3 regions of the Kitasatospora sp. NPDC007106 genome follow, and region 1 is predicted to be linked to each of the others. Evidence: riboswitches for the same ligand, from Rfam matches in the RefSeq annotation. Region 1 holds a riboswitch; each other region holds the start of a gene.

Region 1 (7,025 bases):
CATCGTCATCAGGCTGACGCCACCGCCGAGGCCGACCATCAGCACCTTGTCGCCGGAGGCGAGTCCGCCGTGGATCCGGTCGAGCTGGACGCCGAGGGTGGCGCTGGCCACGTTGCCCAGCTCGGGCACGGTCAGCACCAGCTTCTCCTCCGGCACCCCGGTGAGCTCCACGAAGCGTTCCAGGTAGGGCAGCGTCACCTGGTGCACCAGCACCCGGGCGTAGGCGTCCCAGCCGAGGCCGGTGCGGGCCGCCACCCGGGTCAGGATGTCGCCGCCGATCTTCTCGAAGACGCCGCGCAACTCCTTGCCGCCGCCCCGGAAGTAGCTGTACTCGTCGCCGCGCGGGTGGCGCGAGCCGCCGCCGGGTATCCCGCCGACCGCCCAGTGCTCGGAGGCCGTCTCGGTCTCCACGTCGAGGATCCCGCCGCGCTCGACCGGCTCGACGACCACGGCCGCACCCGCGTCGCCGAAGGTGTAGCCGGCGAAGCCGTCCCGGAAGTCGGCCAGACCGGACGGGTCGCGGCGCATCGCCCGGCTGGGCGTCTCGCCGGTGACCACCAGGGCGCGCCGGGCGCGTCCGGCGAGGATCATCGCGCGGGCCACGTCGATGCCGTTGATGAAGCTGTTGCAGGCGTTGGAGACGTCGAACGCGTGCGCCCGGGAGCCGAGTTCGGCCTGCACCAGGTGGGCGGTGGCGGGTTCGCAGACGTCCCGGGTGGCGGAGGCGTACACCAGCAGGTCGATGTCGAGCGGGTCGTACCCGGCGCCGTCGAGGGCGTTCCGGGCGGCGGCCAGGGCCAGCGTGGAGGCGTACTCGTCGTCGGCGGCGAAGCGGCGGGTCACGATGCCCGTGGCCTTCTCGAGCATCCGCTCGGGGAGCCGGAGTCCGCTGCCCGCCACCACCTCGTCCTGGAGCTGTTGCGACGTCAGCACCCGGGCCGGCAGGCCGGCGCCCACCGCGGTGATGCCCACGCTCGGGAATCGAAGGTCCATGTCCGCCATGCTGCCGGGGCGCGGGCGCCCACGGCCTGAGTACCCGTACTCAGGACCGACCGGCGATCACCCCAAACCTCCCTGCTGGGAAGCGGCCGTGACATCCGTCATGCGGATCCCGGTGCGGCCGACACTGCCGGGCGACCCCCCGTCCACGGGATTCTCGATGCATCGGGAACAGGGCACCACCGACAACGGGGAGCGGACACCATGGCCACCATCACCACCACCGCGGCGATCGACACGACCGAGCAGACCGAGCAGGCCGAGCAGACCGCGAAGAGCGGCCGCAGCGAGGCCACCGCCACCAAGCTGGCGGCGCTCAGGCCGCTCGCGGTCGACGTCGCCGTCCCGCTCGGCGTCTACTTCGCCGCGCACAGCGCCCTCGGCCTCGGCCTGGTGCCCTCGCTGGCGCTCTCCAGCGCCGTCCCGGCCGTCCGCACCGTCGCCGGACTGCTCCGCGAGCGCACCCTCAACGGACTCGCGCTGCTCATGCTGGTCGTCAACACCGCCGGCATCGCGCTCTCCGCGATCAGCGGCGACCCGCGGCTGATGCTCGCCAAGGACGGTGCGATCAGCAGCATCATCGGCATCTCGATCATCGTCTCGGCCTTCGGCCGCCGCCCGCTGATGACCGCCGGCCTCAAGCCCTTCATCGTCAAGGGCATCGCCGCCCGGGACGCCGCCTGGGAGCGGCTGGCCGCCGGCTCGGCCGCCTTCCGCCGCCAGGAACGCACCTTCTCGCTCGTCTGGGGCACCGTCCTGGTCGCCGAGTGCGTCGCCCGGGTCGTCGGCGCCTACACCCTGCCGGTGGAGACCATGGCCTGGCTCGGCACCGTCTTCCTGGTCGCCGCGATCGGCGTCGGCATCCTCGCCGGCAACGTCGTCGCCGAGCGGATCGCCCACCAGGTCGTCGCCGACGCCGAGTGACCCGCACACCCGCACCGGGCATCCGCACCGAGCATCCGACCCACCAGCCGCCGCACCACGACCACGGGGACCGACCGCCATGCGCGCCAAGGGCATCAACTACGACACCGGCTTCACCCCCGACGGGGAGTCCTCCCGGCCGCACTTCGACCCGGCCGAGGTCCGCGCCGAGATGCGCAGCATCGCCGAGGACCTGCACTGCACGGCCGTCCGGATCACCGGCGCCGACCCTGAGCGGATCGCCCTCGCCGCCGAGCACGCCGCCGCACACGGCCTGGAGGTCTGGTTCGCGCCCTTCCCCTGCGGCCTGGACGAGCGGGCCATGCGGCCCGTCCTGCTGGACTGCGCCCGCCGCGCCGAGCGGCTGCGGGCCGCCGGCGCCGAGGTGGTCCTCGTCCTCGGCTGCGAACTCACCCTCTTCGCCGACGGGTTCCTGCCCGGCGCCGACCTCGGCGAGCGGATCGCCGCCCTCCTCAGCCCTCGGACCCGGCAGGCCGTGCCCGCCGTGACCGCCCGCCTCGACGCCTTCCTCGCCGACACCGCGGCCGCCTGCCGCGCCGCGTTCGGCGGCCGGATCACCTACGCCTCCGGCGTCTGGGAGCGGATCGACTGGACGCCCTTCGACCTGGTCGCCGTCGACGCCTACCGGGACGCCCACAACGCCGCCCGCTACCGCGACGAGCTGCGCGCCCACGCCGCCTACGGCAAGCCGGTGGCCGTCACCGAGTTCGGCTGCTGCACCTACGCCGGTGCCGGCGACCGCGGCGGCCTCGGCTGGGACGTGATCGACCGCACCGCGCAGCCGCCCGCCGTCCGCGCCGGACTCGTCCGCGACGAGCAGGAGCAGGTGCGCTACCTGCAGGAGCTGCTGCCGGTCTTCGAGGAGGAGGGCGTGGACGCCGCCTTCTGGTTCACCTGGGCCGGCTACCGCGCCCCGCACCGCCCCGGCGACCCGGCCCACGACCTCGACCTCGGCTCGTACGGCGCGGTCGCCCTGGAGGACGGCGTCCGCCGCCCCAAGGCCGTCTTCACCGCCCTCGCCGAGGCCTACCGGGCCTGAAACCGGCCCCGCCCGCCCCCGGACACGCAGCAGCCCGCCCCGCCGCACACCGCGGCCGGGCGGGCTGCTGCCGTGCTCAGCCCTCCGCGCCCTCCTGGACGGGGATGGCGTGGCTCACCGTGCGCCCGGCCGCGGCCACCGGCTCGGCCGGAGCATGCTGCTGGCCCATCGCGGCGAGCAACTGCCGGGCCAGACCGAGACCCGTGCCGCCCATGGTGAGCGCCTTGGCCATCATCTCGCCCATGCCCTCGGCGCCGTTCAGCAGCACCATGTGCTCGACGTTGCCGAAGGCCTCCGCGCCGGCCCGGACGATCTCCGGCCAGTTCTCCGCCAACTGCTGGGCGACGACCGCCTCCTGGTTCTCCGCCAGGGCCGACGCCCGCGCCTTGATCGCCTCCGCCTCGGCCAGGCCGAGCGCACGGGCCGCCTCGGCCGCCGCCAGGCCCTTGGCCTCCGCGGCCGCCGCCTCGGCCTGGCCGGTCGCCCGGGTGGCCTCGGCCGAGGCCAGACCGCGGGCCTTGGTGGCCTCCGCCTCCGCGGTGGCCGCGATCTTCACCCGGTTCGCCTCGGCCGCGGCCTTCAGCTCGGTCTCCCGGGCCAGCGCCTCGGCCGCCGAGATCCGGGCGTCGCGGTCGGCCTGCGCCTTCGTCCGGGTCTCGTACGCCCGGGCGTCGGCCGGCTTGCGGACGTCCGCCTGCAGCTGCTGCTCCTTGCGGTCCGCCTCCAGCTCGGCGACCTTGGTCTCCTGGACGACGACCTCCTGCCGGGCCGCGGCCTGCGCCAGCGGACCGGCCTGGAACGCCCGGGCCTGCGCCGTCTCCAGCTCGGCCTGGTAACCGGCCTGCTGGATACCCGAGTTGCGGGTGGCCTCGGCCTTGCGGGCGAACGCCTCCTGCTCGGCCTCGGTGGCCCGGCGGTCCGCCTCCGCGGCGGCGATCCGGGCGTCCCGCTGCACCGCGGCGGCGTGCGGGGCGGCCAGGTTGGTGATGTAGCCGGTCGGGTCGAGGATCTCCTGGATCTGCAGCGAGTCGATGATCAGGCCGAGCTTCTCCATCTCGCTGCCGGACGCGGCCCGGGTCTCCCCGGTCATCCGCTCCCGGTCACGGATCATGTCCTCGACCGTCAACCCGCCGACGATGGACCGCAGATGGCCGGCGAAGACGTTGTGGACCCGGTGGCCCATCATCTTCTGCTGGTCGAGGAAGCGGCGGGCGGCATTGGCGATCGACACCGGGTCGTCGCCGACCTTGAAGATCACCACGCCCTTGACGTGCACCGGGATGCCCTGCGACGTCACGCACTCGACGTCCAGCTCGGCCTCGTTGAGGTCCAGCGAGAGCCGGCGCACCACCTGGACACCGGGCAGCACCAGCGTGCCGCGCCCGGTGACGATACGGAACCCGAGCCCGTCCGCGACCCCTTCGGAGCGGTGCCGGGACCCGGAGATGATCAGTGCCTCGTTCGGCTCGGCGACCCGCCACATGAGCTTGAAGAGCACGACCAGGACGACGATGGAAGCCACGACGGCCCCCGCGATGCCGATCAACATCGGCTGATTCCCCCTTCAGGGCACGCCGGTGTCCCGTGGCTGCGCTCTGGTGTGCAGGAAGGCGCGGTAGCCGGCGGCAGCAGGAGATTCTGCGCCTGTCGTGATCGCCGGGGAAGGGCCCGGCGGCCGTGTTTCGCCCAGGAGTGCGTCAAGATTCCGTCAAAGGACCGCCGCGACGTACACCGTGCGCGGCGGCTGGTACTCCACGACCACCACCGGGGTGCCCACCACCAGCTCCTCGCCCGGCACCGCCGGATACGCGAGGAAGGCCTCCGTCCCGTGCCGTTCGGGGACGAACACCATCACCTCGCCCACCAGCCCCGGCCCCGTCCGCCCGGTCACCCGCCCTGTGCTGCCCACCATGCCGGCCAGTCTGCCGCGCCCGTCCACTGGCCGGAACCCGTCTGGACCTGCCACGACGCTGCCGCTACGGTGTTGACGTCTTGCTGCAGGCATCCGCCTGCAGCCAACGGGAGCTCGGAGCACCGGGCTGAGAGGGCGCTGAAGGGTCCGCGGTACACGGACCGACCGCTGCGCCGACCGCAGGAACCTGACCGGGTAATGCCGGCGTAGGGAGTAGAGGGTCTCATGACCACCTTTGAAGCACAGCCGCAGTCTGTCTCCGGCCGGGGCGTCAGCAGCGCGTCCACCGGCTACCCGACCCCGGCCTGGCGCAAGGCCCACCGCGAGGGCAGCCGCCCCGACCTCCGGGTGCCCTACCGGGAGGTCCTCCTCACCAACGGCCGCACCGTCCCGCTGTACGACACCTCCGGCCCGTACACCGACCCCTCCTACGAGCCCGACGTGCGGCGCGGCCTGCCCGCCCTGCGCGACGCCTGGATCCGCCAGCGCGGCGACGTCGAGGAGTACGAGGGCCGCGAGGCCCGCCCCGAGGACGACGGCATCAAGCACACCTCGCCGCGCGGCGGGAACCTCCGCAACCTCGACGCGGTCTTCCCCGGCCGCCCGCGGCGCCCGCTGCGCGGCCGGGCCGGCGCCGCCGTCACCCAGCTCGCGTACGCCAAGCAGGGCGTGATCACGCCCGAGATGGAGTTCGTGGCGCTGCGCGAGGGGCTCGCCCCGGAGTTCGTCCGCGACGAGGTCGCCCGCGGCCGGGCCGTCATCCCGGTCAACGTGAACCACCCCGAGGTCGAGCCGGCGATCATCGGCACCAACTTCCTGGTGAAGATCAACGCCAACATCGGCAACTCCGCGGTCACCTCCTCGATCGAGGAGGAGGTCGAGAAGATGACCTGGGCGACCCGCTGGGGCGCCGACACCGTCATGGACCTCTCGACCGGCCGCAACATCCACACCACCCGCGAGTGGATCCTGCGCAACTCCCCCGTGCCGATCGGCACCGTGCCGCTCTACCAGGCGCTGGAGAAGGTCGACGGCCGGGCCGAGGACCTCAGCTGGGAGGTCTACCGCGACACCATCGTCGAGCAGTGCGAGCAGGGCGTCGACTACATGACCGTGCACGCCGGCGTGCTGCTGCGCTACGTGCCGCTGACCGCCCGCCGCAAGACCGGCATCGTCTCCCGCGGCGGCTCGATCATGGCCGCCTGGTGCCTGGCGCACCACGAGGAGAACTTCCTCTACACCAACTTCGAGGAGCTCTGCGACATCCTCGCCGCGTACGACGTCACCTTCTCGCTCGGTGACGGCCTGCGCCCGGGGTCGATCGCGGACGCCAACGACGAGGCCCAGTTCGCGGAGCTGCAGACGCTCGGCGAGCTCGGCCGGATCGCCCGCGAGCGCAACGTCCAGGTGATGATCGAGGGCCCGGGCCACGTCCCGATGCACAAGATCAAGGAGAACATGGACCTCCAGAAGGAGATCTGCGACGAGGCGCCCTTCTACACCCTCGGCCCGCTCACCACGGACGTCGCGCCCGGCTACGACCACATCACCTCGGGCATCGGCGCCGCGATGATCGCCTGGTGGGGCACCGCCATGCTCTGCTACGTCACGCCCAAGGAGCACCTGGGCCTGCCCAACCGGGACGACGTGAAGACCGGCGTCATCACCTACAAGATCGCCGCCCACGCGGCCGACCTCGCCAAGGGCCACCCCGGCGCCCAGGCCTGGGACGACGCGCTCTCCGACGCGCGCTTCGAGTTCCGCTGGGAGGACCAGTTCAACCTGGCCCTCGACCCCGAGACCGCCCGCGACTTCCACGACGAGACGCTGCCCGCCGAGCCCGCCAAGACCGCGCACTTCTGCTCCATGTGCGGGCCGAAGTTCTGCTCGATGAAGATCAGTCGAACCATCACAGAGAAGTACGGCGACGGTGCGCCCGAGCCCGAGTACGACGCGGAGGCCGTCGAGGGCATGAAGGCCAAGTCGGAGGAGTTCGCGGCCCAGGGTAACCGGGTCTACCTGCCGCTGGCTGACTGACCTACAGACGAGCGCCGTCCCGAGCGACTTTCGCTTTCCGGGACGGCGCTTCGCTGTACAGGCCTACCGGGCGGCCGGATTGTCTCCGCCGAG
Region 2 (7,025 bases), on a different contig from region 1:
GACCCCCGGGTGAGCGCGGCTCAGGCCGCGGCGGCCTTCAGCGGGACGGCCGGGTCGGCGGCGCGGGCGCGGTCCAGCGGGGTGCCGCGCTCGATCAGCCGCTTCGCCTGGTTGAGGTCGCGGGGCCGGTCCACGGCGAGCAGGGCGACGGCGGCGCCGCCGCGCAGCCACAGCACCGACCAGGACGGCTCCTCGGGGCTGCCGCGCCACAGCAGTTCGTCGGCGTCGGCGTGCCGGCCGGCGTACTGGACCATGCGGCCGAACTGCTCGGACCAGAAGTACGGCACCGGGTCGTAGGGGGTGTCGGAGCCGAGCAGCGAGGCGGCCGCGGCGGCGCCGGACTGCAGGGCGTGGTCCCAGTGCTGGACGGTGAGCCGGGTGCCGGACCGGTGCGAGGGGTAGGAGGTGCAGTCGCCGGCCGCCCACACGCCGGGGGCGCCGGTGCGCAGCCGCTCGTCGACCAGGACGGCGCCGGCCGCGTCGAGGGCGACGCCGGAGCCGGCCAGCCAGCGGGTGGCGGGGCGGGCGCCGATGCCGACGACGACGTGGTCGGCGTCGATCCGGCTGCCGTCGGCGAGCAGCAGGCCGGCGGGTTCGACGGCGGCGACGCCGGTACCGCAGCGCAGGTCGACGCCGGCGTCCGCGTACCAGCGGGCCATCAGGGCGCCGAGCTCGGCGGGCAGGGCGCCGGGCAGCGGTGCGGGGCCGGCCTCGACGACGGTGACGTGGCAGCCGAGCTGCCGGGCGACGGTGGCGGTCTCGGCGCCGATCCAGCCGGCGCCGACCAGGGCGATCCGGGTGCCGGGGGTGAGGTCGGCGCGCAGCGCGAGGGCGTCGTCGAGGGTGCGCAGCATGCGGGTGCCGGCGGCGGCGGGCAGGGTGACGGCCTCGGCGCCGGTGGCGATCACCAGGGCGTCGTGGGCGAGCGGGCCGGCGTCGGTGTGCAGGACGCCGGGTTCGAGGCCGGTGGCGCGGCGGCCGAGCAGCAGTTCGACGCCGAGCTGCTCCCAGTCGATGTCGAAGGCGGTGGAGTCGCTCTTGCCGAGCAGGACGTCCTTGGAGAGCGGCGGCCGGTCGTACGGGCGGTGCGGCTCGTCGCCGACCAGCGCGACCGTCCCGCGGAAGCCGCCCTGGCGCAGGGCGAGGGCGCACTGGGCGCCTGCCATGCCGGTGCCGGCGATCAGGACGCGGTCCGTTCCGTTCAGCTCTGCCACGGCGGCCACCCTATCGGCCGGGGTGTCCAGCCTGTGTACGCCCTTTCGGGGTCGGCGACACCCGGCGTTATGGTGGGTGCACACCACACGGGAGCCCGGTGCACCGGGCTGAGAGGCGGGCTGGAGCGGCCTGCGACCGTCCGAACCTGATCCGGGTCATGCCGGCGAAGGGAGAATCAGCGACGTGGCACGGTCCCATTCAGACGTGCTGGTGGTCGGCGGCGGCATCATCGGGCTCGGCGTCGCCTGGCGGGCGGCGCAGCGCGGCCTGGCCGTGGCCCTGGTCGATCCCGTGCCCGGCGGCGGTGCCGCGCAGGTCGCGGCGGGCATGCTGGCGCCGGTGACGGAGCTGCAGTACGGCGAGGAGCCGCTGCTGCGCCTGGGCATGGCGTCGAACGAGCGGTACGCCGCGTTCGCGGCCGAGCTGACCGAAGTGACGGGCCTGGACACCGGCTACCGGCGGACCGGGACGCTGGCGGTGGCGCTGGACGCGGACGACCGCGAGGAACTGCGCGAGTTGCACGCCTTCCAGGCCCGGCTGGGCCTGGACTCGCAGTGGCTGACCGGCCGGGAGTGCCGCCGGCTGGAGCCGATGCTGGCGCCGGGGGTGCGCGGCGGCCTGCTGGTCACCGGGGACCACCAGGTGGACGGGCGACGCCTCGCCCGGGCGCTGGTGGTGGCCTGCGAGCGGGCCGGGGTGGTGCTGCACCGGGAGTCCGCGGTCGAGCTGCTGGTCGAGGACGGCCGGGCGGCCGGGGTGCGGACGGACGGCGGCGCCGAGCTCGCGGCCGGACGGACGGTGCTGGCGGCGGGCTGCCGCAGCCATCTGCTGCCCGGTCTGCCGGAGGGGGTGCTGCCGCCGGTGCGGCCGGTGAAGGGCCAGGTGCTGCGGCTGCGGATTCCGGAGGCGTACCGGCCGTTCCTGTCGCGCAACGTGCGGGCGGTGGTCCGCGGGCAGCACATCTACCTGGTGCCGCGGGCGGACGGCGAGCTGGTGATCGGCGCGACCAGCGAGGAGCAGGGCTTCGACACCACGGTGACCGCCGGCGGGGTCTACGAACTGCTGCGGGACGCCCACGAGTTGGTACCGGGTCTGACCGAGCTGCCGCTGGTGGAGACCGGTGCCGGGCTGCGGCCCGGCTCGCCCGACAACGCGCCGCTGCTCGGCCCGACCCGGCTGCCCGGGCTGGTCGCCGCCACCGGCCACTACCGCAACGGCGTGCTGCTGACGCCGGTGACCGCCGACCTGCTCGGCGAGCACCTGGCGACCGGGAGCGTCCCGGAGCTCGCCGCCCCCTTCTCCCCCGACCGTTTCCACGCGAAGGCCCTCGCATGCTGAACACCGATCCGGTGCCCGTCCCCCTGACCGTCAACGGCGAGCCGCAGGAACTGCCTCCGGGCACCACGCTGGCCGAGGTGGTGGCCCGGGTGTCCGCCGCGAACACCGGGGTGGCGGCGGCGGTCAACGAGGCCGTGGTGCCGCGCGGCGCCTGGCCGGCCACCGTGCTCGGCGCGGGCGACCGGGTGGAGATCCTCACCGCCGTCCAGGGAGGCTGACGATGGCCGACGACCTGTTCACGATCGCGGGCACGGCGTTCACCTCGCGCCTGATCATGGGCACCGGCGGCGCCCCCAGCCTGGACGTGCTGGAGCAGGCGCTGCAGGTGTCCGGCACCGAGCTGACCACGGTGGCGATGCGCCGGGTCAACGCCTCGACCCAGGGGTCGGTGCTCGACGTGCTGACCCGCAACGGGATCCGGGTGCTGCCCAACACGGCGGGCTGCTTCACCGCCGGCGAGGCGGTGCTGACGGCCCGTCTGGCCCGCGAGGCGCTCGGCACCGACTGGGTGAAGCTGGAGGTGATCGCGGACGAGCGGACGCTGCTGCCCGACCCGATCGAACTGCTGGACGCCGCCGAGACCCTGGTCGACGACGGTTTCACGGTGCTGCCGTACACCAACGACGACCCGGTGCTGGCGCGGAAGCTGGAGGACGTCGGCTGCGCGGCGATCATGCCGCTGGGGTCGCCGATCGGCTCGGGGCTGGGGATCCGCAACCCGCACAACTTCCAGCTGATCGTGGAGGGCGCGGGCGTGCCGGTCGTCCTGGACGCCGGCGCGGGCACCGCCTCCGACGTGGCGCTGGCGATGGAGCTGGGCTGCTCGGGGGTGATGCTGGCCTCGGCGGTGACGCGGGCTCAGGACCCGGTGCTGATGGCGGACGCGATGAAGCGGGCCACCGAGGCCGGCCGGCTGGCGTACCGCGCGGGCCGCATCCCGCGCCGCTTCCACGCCGAGGCCTCCTCCCAGATGGCCGGCCGCGCCCACCTCGACACCCGCGAACACCCGGCGTTCTAGGGCGGCCCCCCGCGCGCGCCCCCGACTCGGCCGCCCCCGGGGCGCGATCGCATGTCTCAACATCGGCACAACCGCACCGGAGGCGGCGCCGTACCGGGCCGGGGGTCACCCCTGCGTCCTACACTCCTCGGGTGGACATGACGCTCGACGACCCCCTGATCGGTGCCCTGCTCGACGGCCGGTACCGGGTTGATCGGCGCATCGCCGTCGGGGGCATGGCCACGGTGTACCGCGGGACGGACACCCGGCTGGACCGCGTCGTCGCGCTGAAGGTGATGCACCCGGCGCTGGCCGCCGACGGCGGCAACGAGTTCACCGGCCGGTTCATCCGCGAGGCGAAGGCCGTGGCGCGGCTGTCCCACCCGAACGTGGTGAACGTCTTCGACCAGGGCGCGGACGGCCGGGCGGTGTTCCTGGCGATGGAGTACGTGCCCGGGCGGACCCTGCGGGACCTGCTGCGCGACCGCGGGGCGCTGTCGGCGCGGGCCGCGCTGGACATCCTGGAGCCGGTGCTGGCGGCGCTCGGCGCGGCGCACCGGGCGGGCCTGGTGCACCGGGACGTCAAGCCGGAGAACGTGCTGATCACCGACGGCGGCATGGTGAAGGTCGCGGACTTCGGCCTGGTGCGGCTGCTGACCGGCACGGAGGGCGCGGGCGACGCCGTCACCAGCACCACCTCGACCGGCACGGTGCTCGGCACCGTCTCCTATCTCGCGCCGGAGCAGATCCGCCAGGACGGCCCGACCGACCAGCGGGTCGACGTGTACGCGGCCGGCATCCTGCTGTACGAGATGCTGACCGGCGCCAAGCCGCACACCGGTGAGAACGCCATGCAGGTGATCTACCGGCACCTGAACGAGGACGTCCCGGCGCCGTCGCTGGCCGCCCCCGGGGTGGGCCGCGAGCTGGACGCCATAGTGGCCGCCGCGACCGCCCGCGACCCGCAGGCCCGTCCGTGGGACGCGGTGGAGATGCTGGCCGCGCTGCAGCGGGCCCGCCGGGCGCTCACCCCGGCGCAGCTGGACGCCGAGCCGCCGGCCTCGACCCGGCCGACCCCGCAGTACCCGACCGGTGAGGTCACCGCGGTGGTGGACCGCCCGGTGGAGCGCACCAGCGTGCTGGACGTGCCGGCCGACCTGCTGACCCCGCCGCGGCCGTACGACGAGTCGGTGCCGGCCCGGCCGCCCCGTGCGCCGCGGCCGCCGCGCTCGCGCGCCCCGCTGATCTGGGGTGCGGTGATCGCGGTGGTGCTGCTGCTGGTCGGCGGGGCGACGTACCTGCTCTCGGACGGGCTGTACACGACGGTGCCGACCGTGCTCGGGCAGACCGAGGCGCAGGCGGTGGCGACCCTGGACAGGTCGGGGCTGCGCGGCACGTTCAGCCAGCAGTTCAGCGAGACCGTGACGGCCGGGCAGGTGATCTCCACCGATCCCGGGGTGGGTGCCCGGGCCCGCAAGAGCGATCCGGTGAAGGTGGTGCTGTCCAAGGGGCCGGACCGGGTGGCGGTGCCGCCGCTGGAGGGTCTGCCGCTGGAGCAGGCCCGCAAGGCGCTCACCGATGCCAGGCTGACCCCGGGGACGACCCGGGAGGCGTTCGACGACGACGTGCCCGAGGGTTCGGTGATCAGCGCGGAGCCGGGCGCCGGCACCTCGGTCAGCCCGAACACGCCGGTCGCGCTGGTGGTCAGCAAGGGCATGCAGCCGGTGCCGGACGTGGTCGGCCTGAGCAAGGACGACGCCACGAAGGCGCTGACCGACGCCGGCTTCAAGGTGCAGGCCACGGGGCTGAACCTGTTCGGCACCGGCAAGGTCTCCGCACAGGTGCCCAAGGCCGGCACCCCCCGTGCGCAGGGCAGCACCGTGGTGATCAGCTTCGGGCTGTTCTAGCGGGTCGCCGGGAGCCGGGGGCGGCCGTCAGCGCAGCGGTCCGTCGCCCGGCTCCTCCTGGTAGGAGTAGCGCTGCTCGGTCCACGGGTCGGCGAGGTTGTGGTAGCCGCGCTCCTCCCAGAAGCCGCGGCGGTCGGCCCGCATGTACTCGACCGCGCGGACCCACTTGGGGCCCTTCCAGGCGTACAGGTGCGGCACCACGAGGCGGACGGGGAAGCCGTGCTCGACGGTGAGCGGCTCGCCGTTGCGGTGGGTGGCGAAGACGGTCTGCGGGTCGGTGAAGTCGGCGAGCCGCAGGTTGGCGCTGTAGCCGTACTCGGCCCAGACCATGACGTGGGTGACGCCGGGGGCCGGCGGCACCAGGTCGAGGACGGTCTTGGCGGCGACGCCGCCCCACTCGTTGCCGAGCATCGAGAAGCGGGTGACGCAGTGCAGGTCGCCGCGGACGGTCACCCGCGGCAGGGCGTGGAAGCCCTCGAAGTCCCAGCGGTGCTTCTCGGCCGAGGCGGTCGCCCCGAACACCTGGAAGTCCCAGCTCTGCGGCTTGAAGCGGGGCACCGGCCCGTAGTGCAGCACCGGCCAGCCGCGCTGGAGGCGCTGGCCGGGAGGGAGCCGCGGGTCGGACGGCTGCGGTGGTTCCGGTTCGTACTGACCCATGCCTCCATGGTCGCAGACGGCGGGCGGTCCGTGTCGCGCGCCCCTCGTGCACGCCCCCTCCATCGAACCCGCACATCGGAAAATCGGACATTAGCCATAGACCGGGGTAAGTGTGAACTTACTGGAAACCATGCCCGCTCCAGTGCCACCATGCGGGCAAGCGACGGACGGCTATCAGGAAGGCACGCCATGCAGGGCGACCCCGAGGTCATCGAGTTCCTCAACGAGCAGCTCACCGCCGAGCTCACCGCCATCAACCAGTACTTCCTGCACGCCAAGATGCAGGAGAACAACGGCTGGACGAAGCTCGCCGCCTACACCCGGCACGAGTCCTTCGACGAGATGAAGCACGCGGAGACGCTGACCGACCGGATCCTCTTCCTGGACGGCCTGCCCAACTACCAGCGGCTGTTCCACGTCCGGATCGGCCAGACGGTCAAGGAGATGTTCGAGGCCGACCGGCAGGTCGAGGTCGAGGCGATCGACCGGCTGCGCCGCGGCATCGTCGTCATGCGGGCCAAGAACGACGTCACCTCGGCCAACATCTTCGAGGCGATCCTCGCCGACGAGGAGCACCACATCGACTACCTGGACACCCAGCTCGAACTGCTGGAGAAGCTCGGCGAGCCGCTCTACCTGGCCCAGCTCATCGAGCAGCCGGAGAGCTGAGGGCCCGGCGCCGCCGGCGGGGCCCTAGGCGGCTTCGAGACCGCGCTCGGGCGCGGTCTCAGCCGCGGTATCGGCCAGCCCCAGCTTTGCGGCCAGCCTGGCCGTCGGGCACGGGCGGGCGCCGTGCTCCCCGAGCAGGGCCTGGATCCGGCGGACGCAGGAACCGCAGTCCGTGCCGGCCTTGCAGCCCTTGGCTATCTGCCGCGGAGTGACGGCGCCGCCGTCGATCTCCTGCTTGACCT
Region 3 (7,025 bases), on a different contig from region 1:
CAGCTCGGTATCGCCTCCTCCAAGTCGCTGTTCGGCGTGCTGGGCGTCGGCGGGGCCACCTTCCTGCGGCTGGCCGTGGCCGCGGTGGTCCTGCTCGCCGTCACCCGGCCGCGGCTGCGCGGCCGCAGCCGGCGCGACCTGGTCTCGGCCGTCCTGCTCGGGCTGGCGTCCGCCGGGATGACCCTGCTGTTCGCCGGCGCCACCGACCGGCTGCCGATGGGCACCGCCTCGACCATCGAGTTCCTCGGCCCGCTCGCCGTCGCCATCGCGCTGTCCCGCCGGGCGAGCCACCTGCTGTGGGCGCTGCTCGCGGCCGGCGGCGTGGTGCTGCTCACCCTGCTCGGCGAGGGCTCCGGCGGCGCGGCCCTCGACCCGGTCGGCCTCGGCTACGCCTTCGGCGCGGCCGCCTGCTACGCCGGGTACATCCTGTTCACCGACAAGGTGGGCGCGGTGTTCAAGGGCTTCGAGGGGCTGGCCGTCTCCTTCACGGTCGCCGCGCTGGCCGTCGCCCCCTTCGGCGCGGCCCCGGCCTGGCACGGGCTCTCCGCCGCGCCCTCGCCCGCCCTGCTGCTGCTCGCGGTCGGCGGGGTGGCACTGCTCTTCCCGGTGGTGCCGTACGCGCTGGAGATGACCGCCCTGCGGCGGATGCCGCAGCGGGTGTTCAGCGTGCTGGTGAGCCTGGACCCGGCGGTCAGCGCCCTGGTCGGGCTGGTCGTGCTGGGGCAGCTGCTCGGCGGGGTGCAGCTGGCCGGCATCGGCTGCGTGGTCGCGGCCAGTGTGGGGGCCACCCTGACGGCACGCCGCTGACGGTGCGCCGCTGACCGCACGGCGCCGGCGGCGGCCCACCCGCCCGGAGGACGGACGGAATGCAGGAGGGCGGGCGGTGCCGTGGTTCGGCACCGCCCGCCCGTCGGGCTTCGGAGACCCTTTCCGCGCCCTGGTGTCCGGTGTCCTCCCGGGGCGCCGCGGGCCGCTCCCCCGCTCGGCGCCCCCGCCGACGGGTGGTGCGGCCGTGTTGCTCGGCCGTCCGGGAGGACCGGCTCAGTCCGCGGCGGCCCCCGGTGCGCAGATCCGGTGCGGCGCGGTGAAGCTCCCCATGCATGTCCTCCGTGGCCGGGTTCGTCGGCGGGGCCCGCCGGAGAGAAGACTCCCGCAACAAATCGACAAAGGCATAGCTCGACGTACCCTTTTCGCCCTTTAGCGTGATGTCGAGCCGGTTGTCCTCAGCTCACCGCACACCTGCCGCGTCCGCCGGGGGCGCGCGGGAGCATCCGCACGCCCCGCCCGGCGAGGTCCTCAGAGGGCCTTGCCGGGGTTGAGGATGCCGAGCGGGTCGAAGACCGCCTTGATCTGCCGCTGGAGCTCCAACCCGACCGGACCGAGCTCGCGGGCCAGCCACTCCCGCTTGAGCAGGCCGATGCCGTGCTCGCCGGTGACTGTGCCGCCGAGGTCCAGCCCGAGCGCCATGATCTCGTCGAAGGAGGCCCGGGCGCGGGCGGTCTCGTCCGGATCGGCGGAGTCGAAGATCACCACCGGGTGGGTGTTGCCGTCCCCGGCGTGGCTGACCACGCCGATGGTCAGCCGGTGGCGCTCGGCGATCGCGGCGACGCCGTCGAGCATCTCGCCCAGCCGGGAGCGCGGCACCGCCACGTCGTCGATCATCGTGGTGCCGAGCCGCTCCATCGCGGGCAGCGAGAGCCGGCGGGCCTCCAGCAGCATGTCCGACTCGGCCTGGTCCTCGGCCGGGACGACCTCGCTCGCGCCGGCCTCCCGGCACAGCCGGGCCACCTCGGCCAGCTCGGCCTCCTTGGCCGGGCCGTCGAAGGCGACCAGCAGCAGCGCCCGGGTCGACTCCGGCAGTCCCATCCGGGCCATCGCGTTGACCGCGCGGACGGTCGTCGCGTCCATCAGCTCCATCAGCGAGGGCACGTGGCCCTCCGCCATCACCGCGCACACGGCGGCGCTCGCCGACTCGGTGCTGGGGAACTCCGCCGCCAGGGCGAGCTGCGGGGCCGGGGCGGGCCGCAGGGCGACCACCGCCCGCACCACCACGCCGAGGGTGCCCTCGGAGCCGACCAGCAGCCGGGTCAGGTCGTACCCGGCGACGCCCTTGGCCGTCCGGCGGCCGGTGCTCAGCAGCCGGCCGTCCGCCAGCACCACGTCGAGGCCGAGCACGTACTCGGCGGTGACGCCGTACTTCACGCAGCAGAGGCCGCCCGCGCCGGTGCCGATGTTGCCGCCGATGGTGCAGGACTCCCAGCTGGACGGGTCCGGCGGGTAGGCGAGGCCGTGGCCGGCCGCGGCCCGCGAGAGTTCGGCGTTCACCACGCCCGGCTCGACGACGGCGAGCCGGTTGACCGGATCGACCTCCAGGATCCGGTTCATCTTGACCATCGACAGCACGATGCAGCCGTCCACGGCGTTCGCCCCGCCGGACAGCCCGGTCCGGGCGCCCTGCGGCACCACCGGCACCCGCAGCTCGGTGGCCGTGCGGAGCACGTGCTGGACCTGCTCGACGGTCTCCGGGAAGACCACCACGGCCGGCGACCCGGCCTCGCAGAACCCGGCCATGTCGTGGGCGTACGAGGCGACCACGTCCGGATCGACGGCGACCGCCGCCTCCGGGAGCCCCGACACCAGCCGGTCGACCAGATCACCCACGGCAGCCTCCGTCTCTCGCACGTCCGTCCGCTCTGCACTCTGCCCCCGTCGGGCGGGCGCGGCAAGGACGGTGCGCGAACACCGATCGGCACCCCTGACGGGCGGTCAGGAGTGCCGGTGCGGTGGAGCGGGCGGGCTCAGCCGTGGTCGGCCGGCCGGTCCAGGAGGACCACCTCGAACTCCTCCAGGCTGCGGACGGTCACCCCGGCCGCCGGGACGTTCCGGGCCCGCAGGGCGGCCTGCGGGGCGCGCGAGGCCTCCAGCGCGGCGCGGTCGCGGAAGATCGTGCCGACCGAGGAGCGGCCCTCCGCGCGGTTCACCAGCAGGGTGCCGGAGACGAAGCCGTCGAGCCGGCCCATCTCGGGCAGCAGCGTGGTGCGGAACCGCTCGACCAGGTCGTCGATCCGGGCCGGGTCGATGTCCGCACGGACCATCCGGAAGCCCGCGCCGGGCGCGGCCGGGGCCGGCGGACTGAAGGCGGCGGCCTCCCACACGTCGACGGTGACCGTGCCCGCGAACGGCGCCAGCAGGGCGGCCCGGCGGGCCTTCAGCGCCTCGTCGCTGTCCTGCTGGGCCTGCTCGCTCTCCCACCAGGACCCCATGGCGATCTTTCCGACCGTCCGGTCGGCGAAGAGGCCGTAGCCGCGGTAGCCGGGACGGTCGGTGAGCAGGCCGACGGCCTCGGCGCGGAGCGCGTCGAGCGCTTCGTCGATCCGGGCGGGGTCGCCGGTGGCGTAGAGGGTGCGGACGTACATGGCAGCGGTTTCCTGTCGTCGGCCCGGCACGCTCCGCGGCACCGGGTACGGGCACGGCACACCTCCATCCGACGGCCCCGCCCCGCCCCGGGCAACGCGGACGACCCGAACGGGGGCCGCCCCCGCCCCCGCCCAACGCAGAGGGCGGGCACCGGCCGTAGCCGGTACCCGCCCTGAGCCGGTACTTCTTTCCTCACACGCGGAGGGTGTGGGATTTGAACCCACGGTGACCAGAGGCCACGACAGTTTTCAAGACTGTTCCCTTAGGCCGCTCGGGCAACCCTCCTGGCGGAGGTCAGCCTAACGGGTCGGAGCGGGTTCGGTGCACTCCGTTTCCGGGGCCGGGTGACCCCGGGCGGGGTCAGTTGTCGCCCTTGCGCTCGCCGAGGACGACGGTGGTCTTGGCGGCCTTGCCGTCGCGGGTGTACTCGACCTCGACCTTCTCGCCCGGCTTGTGCGTCCAGATCTCGGAGACCAGGGTCGGGCCGCTGTCGATCGGGATGCCACCGAGCTTGGTGATGACGTCGCCGGGCTTCAGGCCGGCCTGGTCGGCGGGGCCGCCCGGGGTGACGGCCGGGGTGCCCTGGACGGCGTTGGTCTGGATCTGGGCGCCGTCGCCCTTGTAGTCGTCGTTGCGGAGCACACCGAGGATCGCGTAGACCGGCTGGCCGTCCTTGATCAGTGTCTCGGCGACCCACTTGGCCTGGTTGATCGGGATCGCGAAGCCGAGGCCGATGGAGCCGGCCCGGCCGTTGCCGCTGGTGTTGGACTGGATCGCCGAGTTGATGCCGATCACCGCGCCGGAGGCGTTGAGCAGCGGGCCGCCGGAGTTGCCCGGGTTGATCGAGGCGTCGGTCTGCAGGGCGTTCATGTAGGACGCCTGCGCCCCCGTCTCGTCGCCGGAGGCGACCGGGCGGTCCTTGGCGCTGATGATGCCGGTGGTGACGGTGCCCTCGAGGCCGTAGGGGGCGCCGATGGCGATGGTGGCGTCGCCGACCGCGACCTTGTCGGAGTCGCCGAGCGGCAGCGGGACGAGCTTGTCCTTCGGCGGGTTGTCGAGCTTGATCACCGCGACGTCGTAGCCCTGGGCACGGCCGACCACCGAGGCGGTGTAGGACGAGCCGTCGGAGAACTTCACGGTGAGCTTGCCGCCAGAGGCCGCCGGGGCGACCACGTGGTTGTTGGTGAGGATGTGGCCCTCGGTGTCGAAGACGAAGCCGGTGCCGGTGCCGGACTCCTGCGAGCCCTGCGCCTTGATGGTGACGGTGCTGGGCAGCGCCTTGGCGGCGATGCCGGCGACCGAGTCCGGGGCGCGGTCGGTGACCTTGCGGCTGTCGCTGACGCTGACGGTGGTGCTCGTCCGGCTGGTGCCGTCCGAGCTGTCGCCGCCGCTGACCGCTGCGCCGATGGCACCGCCGGCCACGCCGGCGACCAGGGCGACCGCGGCGATCAGGGCGACGAGGCCGCCGCGCTTGCGGCGCGGGGCCGGGCCGCCGACCGGCGGGTACGGGTACCCGGGGCCGCCGGGCTCGCCCGGGTTGCCGGTGCCGCCGGGGCCGCCGGCCGGGTGGCCCCAGCCGCCGACGGGGTGGCCGGCGCCGAACGGGTGGTGCGCCTCGCCGGGCGGCGTGGGACCGGCCGGCGGCGGGGCCGCCGGGGTGCCGTACGGGTCGGTGGCCGCGGCGGGCGGCGCGTACGGGTTGGCCGGCTGCGGCTGGGGCTGGCCCGGGGCGGCCGCCGCCGCGGGCGGCGGGACGTCGGCGTACGGGGAGCCGGCGGGGACGGCCGGCGGCGGCGCGTCCAGGTACGACGGCGCGGCCGGGGCCGCGGGCACGACCGGCGGCGGGGCGTCGATGTACGAGGTCGCGGCCGGGGCCGGCTCGCTCAGCTTGGAGAGAGCGAGCGTGGGCGCGGACTCGACGACCGGCGGCGGCGGGGCCGCCGCGGTGTCAGGAGCCGGACCCACCGTACGGGGCTCGCCGGAGGGCAGCTGCTCCTCCTGCGGCCCGGTGGACCCACTCGCGTGCTCGTTGCTCACGGACGACCTCCATAGCTGACAGATCCTTGGCCCATAGTGTTTCGCATGGCTGATTCGGTTGCCGTAAGGAGCCTTCTGAAGAACGGCTAAGAATCCTTAGCCGTCCCTGACAGGATGCGTCCGACCTGCGGCGGAACGCGAAAGGCGGGGTGCGGCACGCGGCCGGCGGGCCGCCGTCCCGCGATGCGGAACGGAAACCTCCGGCCCTTGGCGTGCGCGGCAGGGTTCGTTAGCCTGTCGTCCTCATCTGAACACGCGGGAGCTTGGACCTTCCAGGCTGAGAGTGCGCCGATCGACCGGCCGGGCGGAGTCCGGGCCGGACGAGGGGGCGCTGACCGCCTGAACCTGTCCGGGTAATGCCGGCGTAGGGAGTACCGGCCATGACGGCTGTTTCGCCTGCCCCTGTTCCCGGTGTCGAGGCCGGCCGGCGCGTCGAGGCGCCGCTCGTGCTGGACACCGCCCCGCCGCGGACGCTCGACTTCCGCGCCCAGTTCGCCCTCTGGGCCAACCTCGGGGTCAGCCTGATCGGCTTCCAGAGCGCCGCCACCGTGCTCGGCACGGCCGGCCACGAGCTGTCCTTCGCGGCGGCGGTCACCGCGATCGTCACCGGCACGGTGATCGGCACCGCGATGCTCGGCGTCGCCGCGCTGATCGGCGCCCGCACCGGCGCCCCCGCGATGGCGGTGCTGCGCGGCCTGTTCGGCACCCGGCTGTCGTACCTGCCGACGGTGCTGAACATCCTGCAGTGCATCGGCTGGGGCGTCTTCGAGCTGATCGTGATCGCGGGCGGCGCCCAGACGGTGGCGGGCACCCAGGGCTGGCGCTGGCTGTTCGTGCTGCTGGCCGGCGTGCTGACCACGGCGCTCACCATCTGGCCGCTCGGCTCGATCGCGGTGCTGCGCAAGTACGTGGCCGTCGCGGTCGGCGTGGCGATGGTCTACTTCACCGTCCAGCTGGGCCGGCAGGGCTTCCCCGACCCGGGCGCGGGCAACTGGGACGGCTTCCTCCCGGCGACCGACGCGATCATCGCGGTGTCGATCTCCTTCGTGCCGCTGGCCGCGGACTACACCCGGCACGCGCGCACGCCCGGTTCGGCGTACTGGGGCACCTTCGCCGGCTACTCGCTGGCGCAGGTCTGGTGCTACGTGCTCGGCCTGATCGCACTGCTGCAGTCCGGCGGCGACACCTCGAAGATCTTCTCCTCGTTCACCGGCGTCGCGGCCGGCTGGGCCTTCCTGCTGGTGCTGGTGGTCCGCGAGACCGACCAGTCCTTCGCGAACGTGTACTCGACGGCGATGTCGGTGCACAACCTGCTGCCGAAGGTGGACCGGCGGCTGCTCACCGGCGGCATCGGCGCCCTGGTGACGCTGCTGGCGCTGCGGGTCGAGGAGGGCGAGTTCAACGACACCTACGCGAGCTTCCTCTACCTGATCGGCGCGGTCTTCGTGCCGCTGCTGGCGGTGCTGGCGGTGGACTACTTCCTCGGGGCCGGCCGGAACGGCTGGGACACCGGCCAGGACGCCCCGGCTCGCTGGCTGATGCTGCTGCCGTGGGCGCTGGGCTTCGCCACG

Evidence for each region. Region 1 has a riboswitch for thiamine pyrophosphate ahead of thiC (phosphomethylpyrimidine synthase ThiC). Riboswitches for the same ligand answer to the same signal wherever they lie in the genome.
Region 2: linked by a shared signal. The riboswitch ahead of thiO (glycine oxidase ThiO) and the one ahead of thiC (phosphomethylpyrimidine synthase ThiC) in region 1 are both predicted to bind thiamine pyrophosphate.
Region 3: linked by a shared signal. The riboswitch ahead of ABZ641_RS14115 (cytosine permease) and the one ahead of thiC (phosphomethylpyrimidine synthase ThiC) in region 1 are both predicted to bind thiamine pyrophosphate.

What each region holds. Positions count from the first base shown of each region.
Region 1 is NZ_JBEYFP010000055.1:10,326-17,350, forward strand. It holds gene ABZ641_RS08620 (ketoacyl-ACP synthase III) at 1-993, opposite strand, end outside; gene ABZ641_RS08625 (VC0807 family protein) at 1,204-1,923, shown strand; gene ABZ641_RS08630 (hypothetical protein) at 2,003-2,983, shown strand; gene ABZ641_RS08635 (SPFH domain-containing protein) at 3,060-4,532, opposite strand; gene ABZ641_RS08640 (hypothetical protein) at 4,692-4,895, opposite strand; TPP riboswitch at 4,994-5,125, shown strand; gene thiC (phosphomethylpyrimidine synthase ThiC) at 5,121-6,932, shown strand.
Region 2 is NZ_JBEYFP010000029.1:21,072-28,096, reverse strand. It holds gene ABZ641_RS05745 (FAD-dependent oxidoreductase) at 21-1,223, opposite strand; TPP riboswitch at 1,292-1,404, shown strand; gene thiO (glycine oxidase ThiO) at 1,399-2,553, shown strand; gene thiS (sulfur carrier protein ThiS) at 2,547-2,771, shown strand; gene ABZ641_RS05730 (thiazole synthase) at 2,774-3,571, shown strand; gene pknB (Stk1 family PASTA domain-containing Ser/Thr kinase) at 3,709-5,457, shown strand; gene ABZ641_RS05720 (sulfite oxidase-like oxidoreductase) at 5,485-6,114, opposite strand; gene bfr (bacterioferritin) at 6,304-6,783, shown strand; gene ABZ641_RS05710 ((2Fe-2S)-binding protein) at 6,808-7,025, opposite strand, start outside.
Region 3 is NZ_JBEYFP010000129.1:5,455-12,479, forward strand. It holds gene ABZ641_RS14090 (EamA family transporter) at 1-807, shown strand, start outside; gene ABZ641_RS14095 (FAD-linked oxidase C-terminal domain-containing protein) at 1,297-2,661, opposite strand; gene ABZ641_RS14100 (antibiotic biosynthesis monooxygenase) at 2,799-3,416, opposite strand; tRNA gene ABZ641_RS14105 (tRNA-Ser) at 3,617-3,702, opposite strand; gene ABZ641_RS14110 (trypsin-like peptidase domain-containing protein) at 3,778-5,454, opposite strand; TPP riboswitch at 5,700-5,842, shown strand; gene ABZ641_RS14115 (cytosine permease) at 5,835-7,025, shown strand, end outside.